Regions from separate parts of the Streptomyces sp. bgisy100 genome, predicted to be linked through region 2. Evidence: predicted binding sites of a transcription regulator. Region 2 holds the regulator's gene; each other region holds the start of a gene.
What was found. Region 2 encodes HrcA, which represses chaperone genes, less so after heat shock. Its sites were predicted from a motif close to TTNGCACTCNGNNNNNCNGAGTGCNAA; they were not measured.
Positions count from the first base shown of each region.

Region 1: the regulator HrcA is predicted to act here: its motif matches at 973-999, upstream of groES (co-chaperone GroES).
Region 3: the regulator HrcA is predicted to act here: its motif matches at 1,488-1,514, upstream of AC3EQ1_RS19070 (FmdB family zinc ribbon protein).

Region 1 is NZ_JBYITE010000016.1:42,511-44,773, forward strand. It holds gene groL (chaperonin GroEL) at 1-424, opposite strand, end outside; gene groES (co-chaperone GroES) at 516-824, opposite strand; gene AC3EQ1_RS13855 (polysaccharide deacetylase family protein) at 1,184-2,263, opposite strand, start outside.
Region 2 is NZ_JBYITE010000014.1:146,629-148,891, forward strand. It holds gene AC3EQ1_RS12930 (MBL fold metallo-hydrolase) at 1-680, opposite strand, end outside; gene hrcA (heat-inducible transcriptional repressor HrcA) at 853-1,869, shown strand; gene dnaJ (molecular chaperone DnaJ) at 1,872-2,263, shown strand, end outside.
Region 3 is NZ_JBYITE010000027.1:64,804-67,066, forward strand. It holds gene AC3EQ1_RS19065 (S-methyl-5'-thioadenosine phosphorylase) at 106-993, opposite strand; gene AC3EQ1_RS19070 (FmdB family zinc ribbon protein) at 1,131-1,478, opposite strand; gene AC3EQ1_RS19075 (MFS transporter) at 1,601-2,263, opposite strand, start outside.

The DNA.
Region 1 (2,263 bases), on a different contig from region 2:
CGGACTTCTCGTCGATCGGGCGCGCGATGGCGAGCAGGTCGTCCGAGACGGCCTTGACCGCGGCGTCGATGCCCTTCTTCAGGGCGGCCGGGGAGGCGCCGGCGGCGACGTTGCGCAGACCCTCACGGACCAGCGCCTGGGCCAGCACGGTCGCGGTGGTGGTGCCGTCACCCGCGATGTCGTTGGTCTTGGTCGCCACCTCCTTGACGAGCTGGGCGCCGAGGTTCTCGTACGGGTCCTCGACCTCGACCTCGCGGGCGATGGTCACACCGTCGTTGGTGATGGTCGGCGCGCCGAACTTCTTGTCGATGACGACGTTGCGACCCTTGGGGCCGATCGTCACCTTCACGGTGTCGGCAAGCTTGTTGACGCCACGCTCGAGGGCGCGACGGGCGTCCTCGTCGAACTTCAGGATCTTCGCCATGGTTGCGTATGTCCTCTCAACGAACTGCGCCCCGGACGCCCGGTTGTTCAGACACGGGTTCCGGGGCGCAGATCAAAAAACAGTGGGTGAATTACTTCTCGACGATCGCGAGAACGTCGCGAGCCGAGAGGACGAGGTACTCCTCGCCGCTGTACTTCACCTCGGTGCCGCCGTACTTGCTGTACAGCACGACGTCGCCTACGGACACGTCGAGCGGAAGGCGCTTGCCGTCCTCGAAGCGGCCCGGGCCGACGGCCAGGACGACGCCCTCCTGGGGCTTCTCCTTGGCAGTGTCCGGAATGACCAGGCCGGAAGCCGTGGTCTGCTCGGCGTCCAGCGGCTGGACCACAATGCGGTCCTCGAGCGGCTTGATGGCAACCTTGGTGCTGGCGGTCGTCACGATCCGACCTCCCCCTTCGGAGAGCTCACGGGGTTAACTGTCTGAGGTGGCGACCTGGTAGATCCGTCGTCGCGGGTGCCGGACCTGCCCGTCGCTGTGTAGCTGGCACTCCGTAGTGGAGAGTGCCAAAGCTGAGACTATGACGGCGTTAGCACTCAGTCAACTAGAGTGCCAACGAACCTCCGGGCGCCCCACCGGCACAGCCGGGCCGAGCAGGGCCCTCCGCCATCGGCCCGGCCTTCTGTGGACCTGCTTGTCGCTGGTCAGAGCAGTGGGGGCGGCTCTCGGCCGCTGGGCCCGGCGCGTTCCCGAACGCCCTGTTTCCCGGCACGGATCCGGAGTGTCAGAAGGGGAGGCCCTCAGATGTAGTCCTCCAGCCTGGCCACCGCGAAGCCCTGTGCGGTGGCGGTGCGCAGCACTTCGCGGACCATGTCGGCCATGGTCCCGCCCCATTCCCCGCGGCCGCGGAAGTGCGTGAGGATGATGTCGCCCGGGTGCAGCCGGCCCCGGGTGTCGGCGAAGTCGATGCGGTCGGCGAACGCCTCCTGCGTCCAGAGCGGGACGCCGCGGACGCCGCAGGACTTGGCGGCGAGCAGCGTCTCCCGGTCGTAGTTGCCGTACGGCGGGCGGAACAGCCGTGGCCGTACGCCGAACTCCCGTTCCAGGTTCCGCTGCTGGCGGCAGATCTCCTTGTACTGGTCCTCGAAGGACAGCTCCGTCAGGTCGGGGTGGGTGAGCGTGTGATTGTGCAGGGAGACGCCGAGCCGCTGGAGCTTCCGGAAGTAGCCGTAGTCGTCGCGCACGACGTAGTCGCTGAGAAAGGCGCTCACCGGCACGTCCAGTTCGCGCAGCATCCGGATCAGCTCCTGGTCCTTGTGGCCGCCGTCGTCGATGGTGAGGAAGACGACGCGGTCCGAGGTGGGCACGCGGGTGAACACCGGTGGCAGGCCCGATCCCATCGAGAGGGAACGCGGCGTGGCCGGCCGCGCCTTGCGGACGGGCGGGGCGGGCGGAGCGACCGGCGGGCGGAGCAGGCCCCAGTGCCGGGCGGCGCGCAGCCGGACGGACCGGGCGTTCAGCCTGCTCTCGGCGTAGATCGCCAGGTCACGGGGGAGGTCCGGGGCCGCCGCGGGGGCCGGGCGCCCGGCTGCGGCCGGGACGGGAGTGCGGTCGGTGGCGGGTGCCGGGCCGGGGCGCCCCGTGCCGCGCGAGGCGGCTTCGGGGCCATGTGCGGCGGCTTCGGGGCCGTGTGCGGCGGCGGGTCCGGCGCCCGGCGCCGACCGTCCCGGTCCGGGGTCGGGTCCGGGCAGCGGTGCGGTGCGATCGGGAGGCTGTGCGCAGGCTCCGCCGACCACACCGATCAGGAGCAGGACCGCGGCACAGGTGGTGGACCGAAATCGACGCCCATGAGTATTTTTTTCATTTTGTCGTACTAGTTG
Region 2 (2,263 bases):
TTCACCACCGCGCCGTGGCCGGGGACGTACAGCGCGTCCTCGCCGCCCAGGTCCAGCAGCCGGTCCAGGGCCGCGGGCCACTGGGCCGGTACGGCGTCCGGCCCGGCCTGAGGTTCGCCCGACTCCTCCACCAGGTCGCCGCAGAACACCACGCTCGGGGCCCCGCCGGTCCCCGGCACCAGCACCGCCAGGTCGTGTCCGGTGTGGCCGGGACCGACGTTCACCAGCACCGCCTCCCGGCCGCCGCCGAGCGCGATCGTCATCTCACCGCTGATCAGGTGGTGCGGCGCCGCCAGCCGCTCCGCGGCCTCCGCGGCGGCGCCGGGGTCCACCCCCTGCCGCACCGCGTCGGCACGCAGGGCGTCCCGCTCCCGGCGCGAGGTCAGCAGCCGGTCCATGCCGACGGCGGCGTACACCTCCGCCCCGGGAAAGGCGTCCATCCCGAGCACATGATCGAAGTGCGGGTGGGTGAGTGCGAGATGTGTCACCCTCCGGCCCGCCGACCCCGCTGCCTGGCGGGCCAGTTCCGCGCCTTCGCGCAGACTCGAACCGGCCTCCACCATCAGCACCGCGTCCGGGCCGTGCACCACCCCGGCGGTCATGTCCCAGACGGGCAGTCTGCGCCGTTCGACCCCCGGCGCGAGCATCTCCCAGCGCGGCTCTTCCGTTGTGTGGTCCATGCGACGAGGCTACGGCGGAGCGGTACCGTGACCCGCCGTCCGGCCAACACCGGCGGTGACGGCCCTTGCCCTGCTCACACCACCCCGCCGTACACTGAGGCGGGGGAAGCTGGCACTCAGAAGCAGCGAGTGCCAGGCAGAGGCCCACGGAACCACCACTGGAGGTGTGCGCATGCTCAGTGAACGCAGACTCGAAGTGCTGCGCGCCATCGTCCAGGACTACGTGGGCACCGAGGAGCCGGTCGGTTCCAAGGCGCTCACCGAGCGGCACGGCCTCGGCGTGTCCCCGGCCACCGTGCGCAACGACATGGCGGTGCTGGAGGACGAGGGCTACATCGCCCAGCCGCACACCAGCGCCGGCCGCATCCCCACCGACAAGGGCTACCGGCTCTTCGTGGACCGGCTGGCCGGCGTCAAGCCGCTGTCCTCGCCGGAGCGCCGGGCCATCCAGAATTTCCTGGACGGCGCGGTCGATCTGGACGACGTGGTGGGCCGCACGGTCCGGCTGCTCGCGCAGCTGACCCGGCAGGTCGCGGTGGTTCAGTACCCGTCGCTGACGCGGTCGACCGTCCGGCATGTGGAACTGCTCTCCCTCGCCCCGGCCCGGATCATGCTGGTGCTGATCACGGACACCGGGCGGGTCGAGCAGCGCCTGGTGGACTGCCCCGCGCCGTTCGGCGAGACCTCCATGGCGGACCTCCGGGCCCGGCTCAACAGCCGCGTGGTGGGCCGCCGGTTCGCGGATGTGCCGCAGTTGGTGCAGGATCTTCCGGAGTCCTTCGAGACGGAGGACCGGGGCACGGTCTCCGCCGTCCTGGCGACTCTTCTGGAGACGCTGGTCGAGGAGACCGAGGAGCGGCTGATGATCGGCGGTACCGCCAATCTGACCCGCTTCGGACACGACTTCCCGCTGACCATCCGGCCGGTGCTGGAGGCTCTCGAGGAGCAGGTGGTGCTCCTCAAGCTGCTCGGCGAGGCCAAGGACTCCGGCATGACCGTACGAATCGGGCATGAGAATGCCCACGAGGGGCTGACGTCCACATCGGTCGTCGCGGTCGGCTACGGTTCGGGCGACGAGGCAGTCGCCAAACTCGGCGTGGTCGGACCGACCCGCATGGACTACCCCGGAACGATGGGAGCGGTACGCGCAGTGGCACGTTACGTCGGACAGATCCTGGCGGAGTCGTAAAAGTGGCCACGGACTACTACGCCGTACTGGGCGTGCGCCGCGACGCAGGGCAGGACGAGATCAAGAAGGCGTTCCGGCGCCTGGCTCGTGAACTGCACCCGGACGTCAATCCCGACCCGAAGACCCAGGAGCGGTTCAAGGAGATCAACGCCGCTTACGAGGTGCTCTCGGACCCGCAGAAGAAGCAGGTCTACGACCTCGGCGGGGACCCGCTCTCGCAGGCCGGCGGAGGCGGTGGCGCGGGCGGCTTCGGCGGCGCGGGCTTCGGCAACTTCTCCGACATCATGGACGCGTTCTTCGGCACCGCCTCGCAGCGCGGGCCGCGGTCCCGCACCCGGCGCGGCCAGGACGCCATGATCCGGCTCGACGTCGAGCTGGACGAGTCGGCCTTCGG
Region 3 (2,263 bases), on a different contig from region 2:
GCCGCCTCCGGCCCGGCGCCTCCGGCCCGACGTCCACCCGCAACGCCGACACACGACCGACAGCCGCCCCACCCGCCCCGGCAACCGCGACCCCCGCCCGCCTCGCTACGGCAGCTCGATCCCCGGGTCCAGCCCGTCCAGCGCCCGCGCACAGAAGCAGTCCCGGTCGCCGTTCTCCGGCAGCCCGCCCACCGCGTCGAAGAGCACGGTCCGCAGTCGCGAGACGTTCGCGGCGAAGACCTTGAACACTTCCTCATGGGACACGCCCTCGCCCGTCTCCGCCCCCGCGTCCAGGTCGGTGACCAGCGTCATCGAGGTGTAGCAGAGGCCCAGCTCGCGGGCGAGCACCGCTTCCGGGTGGCCGGTCATCCCGACCACCGACCAGCCCTGTGCCGCATGCCACTGCGACTCCGCCCGGGTCGAGAAGCGCGGCCCCTCGATCACGACCAGCGTTCCGCCGTCCACCGGCTCCCAGTCCCGTCCCCGAGCGGCGGCCACGGCCGCCTTCCGGCCCGCGGGGCAGTAGGGGTCGGCGAAGCCGAGATGCAGCACGTTCGGCACCTGCGCGGCCCGGGGTTCCACTCCCGCGGGCGTGGAACCGGCCGTCGCCGGCAGCGGCTCACCGTCGTAGAAGGTCTGGGTGCGGGTCTTGGTGCGGTCCACCAGCTGATCGGGGACGAGCAGCGTGCCCGGGCCGTACTCCTCCCGCAGGCCGCCCACCGCGCACGGCCCCATCACCTGGCGCACGCCGACCGAGCGCAGCGCCCAGAGGTTGGCGCGGTAGTTGATGCGGTGCGGCGGCAGGTGGTGCTTGCGGCCGTGCCGCGGCAGGAAGGCCACCCGGCGACCGGCGACCTCGCCGAGGAACAGCGAATCACTCGGCGGCCCGTAGGGGGTGTCCACCGTGACCTCGGTCACGTCGTCGAGGAAGGAGTAGAACCCCGATCCGCCGATGACGCCTATCTCTGCCTGCGCGCTGAGTGTCTCGACCATGGGATCACCCTATGGGGCCCCGGCCGGTTGTCACGGGCATGCACCGGACCCCGTCGCCTGGATCAGGCCACGGGGTCCGCTGAGTCCGTCGTCCGCGCCGCCCGGTCGGGCCGGGCAGGGCGGCGGAGGTGGTGCCGTCAGGCGGCGGAGGAGCTGCTCGCGCCGCCGGTCCCGCTGCTCGTCTTCGCCGACGAGGAGGAGGACGAGGAGGACGAGGAAGAGCCGGCCGAGGACGAGGAGTCCGACGACGACGAGCTGTCGCTCTTGGCCGGGGCGGACGACGACTTCGTCGTGCTGCTCGACGACGAGCCGCGGCTGTCCGTCCGGTAGAAGCCGGAGCCCTTGAAGACGACGCCGACCGCCGAGAACACCTTGCGCAGGCGTCCTTCGCAGCTCGGGCACTCCGTGAGCGCCTCGTCGGTGAACTTCTGCACCGCTTCGAGGCCTTCACCGCACTGGGTGCACTGGTACTGATAGGTCGGCACTTGCTCCTCCTGGCACTCTCACTCGATGAGTGCTAACGACGGTCAATAGTGCAGCATTCCGCGGGATCAGTCCACTGCGACCGGCCTCACGGTGACCGAGCCCACGCTCCGCGGCGCACGATTCACACGCGTGCGTCGGCCTCCGCGCCGTCCCGGTCCCCGGAGTCCCAGCTCCGGGTCGCGGAGCCGGCGACCACCCCACGGCCTCCCGCGGACGCCGCCGCGTCCCGGCTCGGCACCAGCCGTCCGCGCAGTACCACCAGGGTCAGCAGCGCCAGAGACGTACCGATGAGCGGGACGGTGAACGCCGCACTCGGGCCGAACCGGTCCGCCAGCTGGCCGGCCGCGGTCACCGCCAACGCCTGTCCCAGGGCGACCGCCCCGGTCAGCCAGGTGAAGGCCTCGGTGCGGGCGGTCGCCGGAACCAGCGTCTCCACCAGCGTGTATCCGGTGATCAGTGCCGGAGCGATGCAGAGGCCCACCAGCAGGCCGAGGACACCGAGCAGCAGCGGCGAGTGCACCGTCCACAGGACCGAACAGGCCGGGGCCAGCGCCGCGTACGCCGTCAGCAGGCGCCGCCGTGCGGACGCCCGCCAGGCGATGGCCCCGCAGGCCGCACCAGCGAGCATGTTGCCGGCCGCGAAGACGCCGTACAGCGGGCCGTTCAGCCCAGGCTCCCCGATGTCCTGGGTGAAGGCGGTCAGGGCGACCTGCATACCGCCGAACACCGAACCGATGCCCAGGAAGGCCGCCGCCAGCACGCGGACGCCCGGCACGGCCAGGGC